DNA from 2 places in the Paenibacillus sp. MB22_1 genome. Region 1 is predicted to be linked to the other one. Evidence: riboswitches for the same ligand, from Rfam matches in the RefSeq annotation. Region 1 holds a riboswitch; the other holds the start of a gene.
What was found. A riboswitch is a leader RNA that binds a small molecule or an ion and turns the genes downstream of it on or off. The one in region 1 is predicted to bind cyclic di-GMP.
Positions count from the first base shown of each region.

Region 2: another riboswitch for cyclic di-GMP. It lies ahead of ACL02P_RS11630 (sensor histidine kinase); the one in region 1 lies ahead of ACL02P_RS12605 (anti-repressor SinI family protein).

Region 1 is NZ_JBLADV010000002.1:207,150-211,360, forward strand. It holds gene dnaI (primosomal protein DnaI) at 1-267, opposite strand, end outside; gene ACL02P_RS12600 (DnaD domain protein) at 305-1,855, opposite strand; gene ACL02P_RS12605 (anti-repressor SinI family protein) at 2,058-2,231, opposite strand; cyclic di-GMP riboswitch class I at 2,271-2,355, opposite strand; gene ACL02P_RS12610 (hypothetical protein) at 2,817-4,076, shown strand; gene sipW (signal peptidase I SipW) at 4,078-4,211, shown strand, end outside.
Region 2 is NZ_JBLADV010000002.1:10,844-15,054, reverse strand. It holds tRNA gene ACL02P_RS11660 (tRNA-Asp) at 1-42, shown strand, start outside; tRNA gene ACL02P_RS11655 (tRNA-Lys) at 69-144, shown strand; tRNA gene ACL02P_RS11650 (tRNA-Gly) at 161-235, shown strand; tRNA gene ACL02P_RS11645 (tRNA-Arg) at 245-318, shown strand; tRNA gene ACL02P_RS11640 (tRNA-Leu) at 606-689, shown strand; gene ACL02P_RS11635 (GNAT family N-acetyltransferase) at 962-1,174, shown strand; cyclic di-GMP riboswitch class I at 2,056-2,141, shown strand; gene ACL02P_RS11630 (sensor histidine kinase) at 2,248-3,780, shown strand; gene ACL02P_RS11625 (LuxR C-terminal-related transcriptional regulator) at 3,668-4,211, shown strand, end outside.

The DNA of each region.
Region 1 (4,211 bases):
CTGCTCGACCGTCAGCTTCGTGAAATGGCCGGGGAAATCGTTGGGACATTGCTCCAAGCCCGGGCAGTTGGCGCAGTGCTTGCTGTCGTTGATGTATTGATACAGCTTGGCCATCCCGCGCGTCAGCTGCTCCTGTTCCAGCTCCGGATGTTGGTCCCGGAGTTCCCTTACCAGCGGGTCATTCATCAGACGTGCGGTCAGCTCCTCGGAGCGTTGTTTGAATTGCGTGCTTTTCATCTGCGTAAGCAGTTCCCCAAGTGATTCCATTGGTTGTGTCACCTTCCTTCCCCAAGCCTAAACGGATTCAGACTTCTTTTTTATGCTTTCCGGATTGCATGCGTTCCGCCATCTTAATCAGCTCAGCAAATTCTTCTTCCGATACGGCGGTCTCCTGGCCAGTCCGTTCCACAATCGGGATTTCCGGCTTCGGCTTCGCTCCCCGGCTGCCGTAGGTTCGCGCCCGTCCTCCACCGGAGGCGGCGCCGCCCGCCTTCTCCTTGACCTTCTCCTTCACCTTCGATTGGTCGCGGATATATTGTACGGCCTGCTCATACGTGTTGATCTGCTTAAGCAGCATGTTGGCTGCGATCGCATCGATGAAATTGCGATTGATCCGCTGCTCCCCGCCAGAAGTGAGCAAAGACATCAAATAATGGATCAGTACGTTGATTACTTCGCCGGGCAGCTTGTAGTTCAAATCGATTTTCTCAAAAATGTCCAGCAGGTTGTCCGGAATCGATCCCGGAAAGAACGTCTTCAGTAACCGGGTATACGGCTCATTGCGAAGCATCATATTATATTGGTGAATATCGCATTTGCTTTGGAATTGCGGCGGTACGTCAACGTAATACTCCATCTGTACCGCAACCTCCTCGGCCACGTTCCCCGCTTGAGCGGAAGCGGCCGCCGCTTTCGGCTCCTCGCCGCGCAACGCGACGATTTTGCCGTAAGCTACCTCGCGTTCCTCCTGACGGCGCTTGCCTTGGCGGAACTGCAGGTTGGCCTTGTGCTGGAGTGCATCCAGCAGAATCCCGCCGCCCGGATCAAAGACGCCGTCTTCATCCAGCAGCCGGCAAATATCCTGGACGCTTAAATCGTACTTGCGGGCAACATAATTCACCACGCCCATCCCTTCCGGGTCAAAGCGAAGCGCCTCAACGAAGGAGCGATTCTGGGACTCACGCGGAAAACGCAGGATGATGTCCGCATAGTTGATCGCATCCTCTTCCAAAGCCAGCTTGAGCCCCGGCTGCCTGGCGATCGACGTCTCGGCAATCGCCTGCTCCAGCTCGTAATCAATGGAATGGGTGTTCAGCTCAAAGATCTCATAGAACGGAACCGTAATATTTTCCTTATTCAGGCCAACCCCTGACCACGCCTCCGGTTCTCCGCGGAACAACTGCTCCCGCAGAGACAGGACCGCGAATTTCCCGATCTTGTCTCGTAGCAGCAAAGTCAGGTGCTGGGTCCGGAAAAATTCCGCCGGCGCCAGCGGTGCCTGAAGCTCATATTCGTAGATATAATCGTCGCTGTCCGGAACATAGAGCCGGTTCGTCTGAAGCAGCCCCACCGCCTCCAACCGGGAAGTCTGCTCGATGAGAAACTTCCGCCCTTTCTCGCTTGGATCGAGGCCAAGGGTCAGGAACAGCTTCCGCTGCTGCTCGACGTCCGAATATCCAACCTGCTCCTGAGGAACATGCTCTACCAGCAGCCGGTACAGCGAAATCGCGAACGCCCCGACCATCGGTTGATAGATCAAACCTAGCATTTTGCCATCGACGGGACTGAGTCCGAAGTCACGGTATACGCAATAACGGTGATTTTCGGTAAAATGCAGCATGTTGTTCATGCGCACGGCTTCATCGCTCCTTCCCTATCACGTACAAATAGACTTCCTCTATTTTAGCATAAAAGACGCCGTCCTGAATCGCCCCCAGCTTACAAAAATCTCCCTTTTTCTTCCTGAGCCTCGCCGGGACAATGTTTTACGCCGGAATAAGCACAAAAAAGAACCGTCCCCCTGATGGGGCGGCCCTTTACTCCCTCTTCTTTATCATCTATTTGTTATGTAAATGCCACTCTTTTAAATAAGGGCGATCTCCGGCTAAAAAACGCCGAACCTCATCAATGGAGACCCCCTCCTCCTTTGCCATGGCGAGCAAAATCACCCATTCCGGGTCAACGTTTCCGGGGAACCGATCATAAGAAATAACCTGGGCGGACTTCTTCAACAACAATCTCCTCCTAAGATCATTATTTTGGTTTTGTCCCCAGGCAGTCCAGCCATCTTAGTATTCCTACCTTAGATCTGAGACTTTGTGCCCCTGCTTTTCAACAGGTTTACCCTTATCTGGTGCTTCTGATGCCAATGGATCTCCTTAGTCAGTATGCATCTTGGTACTTATTATAACGTCTCAAATTTGAAAAGTATGTCATTCCACGTAAGTTCGGCATACCGTTTTCATCGAAAAGGTTAGCTTTTTTTGTTTAATCCCTAATGTTCTTGTCATATTGAACCACCGCTTGTCAAGTACTAGGAATTGTTTCTTATAGAGAACAATAAATCGTGAAATCCCGTGAATTAGTCAGATTTTTAAAGAAAACAATAGATAAATGTTCTTTATTAAGAACAAATCACTGGATTTGCGCCTTTCCTAACGTTAACCATTTCAGGTATATTCAAATCACGGTGTTTGTTCTTAATAACGAACATATTAACGAACATAACGGACCATACCTAGAAAGGAGCGACTATTCTGCGAAGATCCCGAGCTGAAGTAATCCGTAAACTACGCAAAAAACGGAAGAAGCAAAACATGGTCAAATCGCTGCAGTCCGGATTAATTCTCTCAACTCTGCTCTTGTGGACTTCTCAGCAGGTTGGCACAACCTTCGGCGAATTCACCAGCACACGCGAAGATAACACGGAAATCAAGGCGTGCCGAGTCTTTCCAAGCCAAATCGAAAGCCAGCTCGCGATGTTGGCCGAGCATTTGAACCGAGCCGCTTCCTTAAAAGGGAGACTTATCGGAGCAAGCCTAATCCGCGCTTCGATAGATACAACAACTCCGATCTCGTCTCCGGCTCTTCCGAATGCGAGTGATCCGGCCACCAGTCTTCCGCTGCCCCCGTCTTCAACCGATGCGGTGTACTCCAGCGGCGACGGACCGGTCAGCTCGGAAGGTTCCGCAGATTTCTCCGCAAGCCTGCAGCTGGACGCAGCCGAAGGCTTATCGGCACGGATTAGCGAGCTGAACGCCACAATCCAGCAGCTGCAGCAGCAACTGGCGCTGAATCAGTCCACTTGGCAAGAGCTGGTGCAGGAAATCACGGCAGCGACCGCCGTGATTCAAGGGCTACTGACTTCATTAAACGGCCTGGAGCCGAATTGTGCCGAGCTCACGCAAACTACGGTGCTTGACCGGATTGCGGATCTCCTGAAGGGCAGCAGTTTGCTATCCGGCCCGCTTCGCGGGACGTTACAGGAGATCTTAAGCTACCTGCGCTCCGTCCATCAATCTGAGTTTAGCCTCTCGACCAACGGCTTTGTTGCTATCGCTTTTGCCAGCCCGTTTTCGTCCCGGTCGGCCGATGATTTAAGTGCCCTCAGCGATCCGGTCGCCGGCGAAGAGCGCACGTACTTTGAGAGCGTACATGCTTCTCTGGAATCGGCAATCGCAGGCTTAACTGCCGAGATTTCCAGTCTCGAAGCGCAGCGGGCTCAACTGTTGGCAGAAGCGGAAGCACAGCGGCTGGCGGAGCTGGAACGATTAAAGCAGTTGGAGGAAGAACCCCCTCCGACGGTGGGCGATTCCGGTGATGGAGCAGTCCAACCTCCTGCAGAAGAAGATGGTGTTGCAGAGGATGAATCTGCAACCCTTCCGCCGGATGCGCCGGCTAGCAGCGGCACACCGGGGCTAGAACCTCTGCTGCCCCCCGAGCAGCCAAATCCATTGGACAGTCTTATCCTGACGAAACCGGAGGATGAACTGCCCATCGATTTGAACGACGACGGGGATGAAGAGGATGACGATGACGAGAATGAGGACGCGATTCCTTCAGAAGTAGGTGAATAACATGCGTATTCGTAAATGGTTAGGAAACGCGCTGACGTTCCTGATGGCGGTTGCCTTTTTTACCGTGGCAGGCTCGGTGGTCCTCTCAAAGATTTCCGGCAGCGAACCGAACTTCTACGGCTATCAGCTGAAAAC
Region 2 (4,211 bases), 200 kb from region 1:
TCACGCAGGAGACCGCGGGTTCGAATCCCGTCGGCTCCGCCATTTATCTTCTTAGTTAAGACTTGTACGAGCCATTAGCTCAGTTGGTAGAGCACCTGACTTTTAATCAGGGTGTCGAAGGTTCGAGTCCTTCATGGCTCACCAGTTTCATATTTATTATGCGGACGTGGCTCAGCGGTAGAGCATCGCCTTGCCAAGGCGAGGGTCGCGGGTTCGATTCCCGTCGTCCGCTCCATCTTAATACGCGCCCTTAGCTCAGCTGGATAGAGCGTTTGACTACGAATCAAAAGGTCAGGAGTTCGAATCTCTTAGGGCGCGTTCCCTTTGCCGGTGTGGCGGAATTGGCAGACGCGCGCGACTCAAAATTGTACGCGCCTTGTGTTTTGCGCGTAAAACCGTTCCGTTCCTTGATATATAAGGTTTTTCCAAAGAGGGCACCGCGCTTTTGTCGGTAGACCCGCACCAAACTCCCCAAAATTCAGCCGATTTTGGAAGACCGCGCTTTTGTTAAGATGTTACGCGGTCGAGTTGTACGCGGCTGGTGTGTCGAGGATAACTCGATGTAGTATGCAAGTCAAGCAAGGCGAATTGAATATTTTTACTTTGCCGGTGTGGCGGAATGGCAGACGCGCTCGACTCAAAATCGAGTGGGGAGACCCGTGGAGGTTCGAGTCCTCTCACCGGTACCATATACTTAAAACAAAAACCCTGATCGTTGAATAATTCAATGATCAGGGTTTTCTTTGCATTTAAAGTAAATAATCAGCAGGGAGTACAACGCTTGTTCGCATATACCTAAGGAGCCGAAACTTATTCATTAAGACCCGATTTCTTGAAGCGATGTAACCTTTACAGGTTTTAAGCGGCACGGTTGCTTTCTCTATTTTTGGAATAATGATCATGTTGTTTTGCTGTCGTTACGGGAGCGGAGATTGGTGTTATTTCATTGGTCCCTGAGCGGATGGGAATTGGGACAAAAGTGATCGAGTGGTTAAAAAATTATGCCCAAAACAAAGGTTTTGACCGAATTTGTATCGAAAATGCCAACACGGATGCGAGTATTGGATTGGCAAGGAAATTGGGCTTCACTAATGTCCCTAATAGTCCAATTATTCAAGAGGTTCTTAAAACAGAGGAGTCGCCTGACTATCATTTACTGATAGTAAGATCATAAGTTCTTTTTAGTTAGTCCAGACTCAAAAAGTACCCCCAACTTCGAGAAGTTGGGGGCTCTAGTGTTTACTTTGATTATTTTTGTAATCTTCCGATCTTTTAAACATCCTCAGCCTAAATATTACGATACGCAATTCTTTCTTCAGTAAACTTGTAACTGTTGGCCAACTCAGAACTTGATTCCGATCGATCTCTCCCGTTTGAGTTGTTTTACAACATTATTCTATGGTTAGATACCTAGTCTGTATCCGGCGAATGCCTATAGTCAAACGCCCTTTTTATGATTTATTTGATACATAATTCAGATTCGCTGACGCCTACAGGTCGGCGAATCAGCCCAAGATATTGGGACTATTCGAAACTTGCGTACGGATGGCCTGTTACAGAAAAAACAAAGAGCCCCAAGCCAAAAGGGCGAGGGGTTAAAAAGCAGGTGACGTTCTTTGCTTCTAATTTATGTATGAACGTTTGCACATGTTACAAAAAACTAAAAGACACTGCTGTTCGATACCTATATTTCCAATTCGAATGAATGTGACCCAAAATGAAAATAAATAAGGAAAGTTTTAGCAACTATATTCTCGCAAAAGTTGGAATCTTCTAGTATAATATGTCTATAAAGCGAGGATTAGACAGGAATTTGGACTATATTTTCCGGCTCGGTTATTAGGATAAAGGTCCGTTTTTCGGTCGAAACTGTGCTTCTAGTACTTTTCCTATAGTAAGACTGAAAAAGAGGAGGGATCTGAGGTCAAATCTATGTAGGTAGTACCTGGTGGCTGTTAAATGACATTATGAGGTCAGGTGAAGGATTCGAACATCGCCATGGACGAATGGGTTATGAATTATTCTCCTATTGGTTGTCCAAATAAATATGAGCTGAAGGAAAAATGGCAAACCCGCTCGAAAGACGGGGACGCAAAGCCACGGGTCTGCGGCCGTAAGGCTATGATCGCCGGGTTACCCTAAAAGGCAGGCTTCCGGAGAAAAGGCACGTTTAGGGTACGTGTCTTTTTTGTCGTCTATGTCCGATTCCGAATAAGCCGAGGAACCTCATCGAGGGAGGGAACTGAAGTGGTGCTTGTACTGTCATTATTGCTGATGACCGCCATTCTGCTATTCGCCCATCCGAGAAGAGAGCCAAATCGTTGGGCCGGTTCAGTCGCTTTTTTCTCTGTACTCGGAGAGTTGACTATCGCCATAGATGAGAAGATAATTCCCGTATTTGTCCCCTTGGCAAATGGTCCAATTATAGCCGGATTAGAGTGGGTAAAAGGTTTTTTTTACTTCTTAGCCTTATACTTGCCTCCCTATTCATTATTGATGTTCAGCTTGAGCTATGCGGGGTGGTTTCAACGGCGAAAGAGTTGGAAGCGCTCCATAATCGTTGGGGCACTGATACCGGTTCTGATCATGTTTCTTCTACCTTCAGAGGCTTCACGTGATACACGGATACCGTTCTGGGCAATGATTTATTACGCTACCGCAGCAGTGCCATGCTTGAGGTTGGCATACCGTGAAGTTGATGAGAGGATCAGGCAGCAACACCGTGTGGTCTGTTGGATTGTTGTACCGTCGATCGGTTTTGTACTGCTTTTCGATTATATTCTGCCTTTGCTCCAATTCCACCCGCCCTTTGATACCAAACGTGCTGGTTTAGCAGCCGTGTGCATTTGCTTTTTTGTATTTGTTGTACGTTACGGTGTATTGGGCGTCCGAATCCGATTGGAGAAGTATTCCACATCCCCAGAGCCATATGGGGAGACTCCGCTTACATTTCAATTCTATCATGCTTTAAAAAGTGAACTTGGAAAAATACAGATTGCAGCCAGACGTATATTTTATCTTGCCCAACGAACCAAGCAACAGGAATTGTATCGGGATACATCTCATTTGATCGATGCTACCGAGCGGATTATGGCAATAGCTTTCCGTTTTCGTAATTCATCACAACAGTTGGTATTGTACGAGCAGTCATGCATTATAAATGAACTCGTTGAGCAACTATTGAATAGCTTGACGGGAGAATTTTGCAGCAAGAATCTTATCGTCCGAAAAAAATTGGATGAATCGATTGTTTTGCATTGTGATTCTGTTCACGTGCAGCAAGTCATGAAGAACCTCTTCTATAATGCCATTGAAGCGATGTCCGAAGGAGGGTGTCTGACAATAACATCGAGACTGTCGCAAGAAACGCTGGATATCTCTGTTCGTGATTCCGGTTGCGGCATCGCTCCGGAAGCAATGCCGTATATTTTTGAACCTCATTTTACAACCAAGTCGAACGAAGAGAACGATGGATTGGGTTTATTCTACAGTCATGAAGTCATGCGTCACCATCAAGGATCCATCGAGGTACAAAGTCTAATCGGAATCGGTACGACATTTACGCTTCATTTTCCCATCCAAAGAGTCATTCGTCATTCACCGCCATTGAACCGATGGGAGGGAGACCATGAGCAAGATCAAAGTATTATTGGTGGAAGACGATCCGGTGTGGAACGAATATATATCCGAAACGGTGAATCGAGAACCAGATTTGTTTTTGGTCGGAACGGCTCGGACGAAAGTCAATGCAATTCGCATTGTCAGTATGTTAGACATTGATGTGGTACTATTGGATGTAGTGTTGGATGGGAAAAAGGCAGACGGGCTTGACGCAGCGCTCGAAATTGTCTACATGAGTAAGGCGAAAGTCATCATGCTTACGGTATTAGACCAGGCAGAGATCGTTTCCGAGGCGTTCGGCAACGGTGCTTTCAATTATATTGTCAAAACGGCGCTCGAAGATATTCCGGAGGCAATTCGAGCTGCACATTCGGGACTATCCTCCATTCATGCTTCGGCTGCAGGCGTGCTTCGATCCGAATTTGTTCGAATGAAGCAACAAGAAATGCGCCAAAATTTGACGCGAACCGAAGTTGAAATCCTCCGTTTTATTCATAATGGTCATACCCGTTCCGCAATTGGGGAACATTTGCATATAACGGAAAGTACGGTCAAAAAGCATGTAAACCGAGTGATTCGAAAATTAAAGG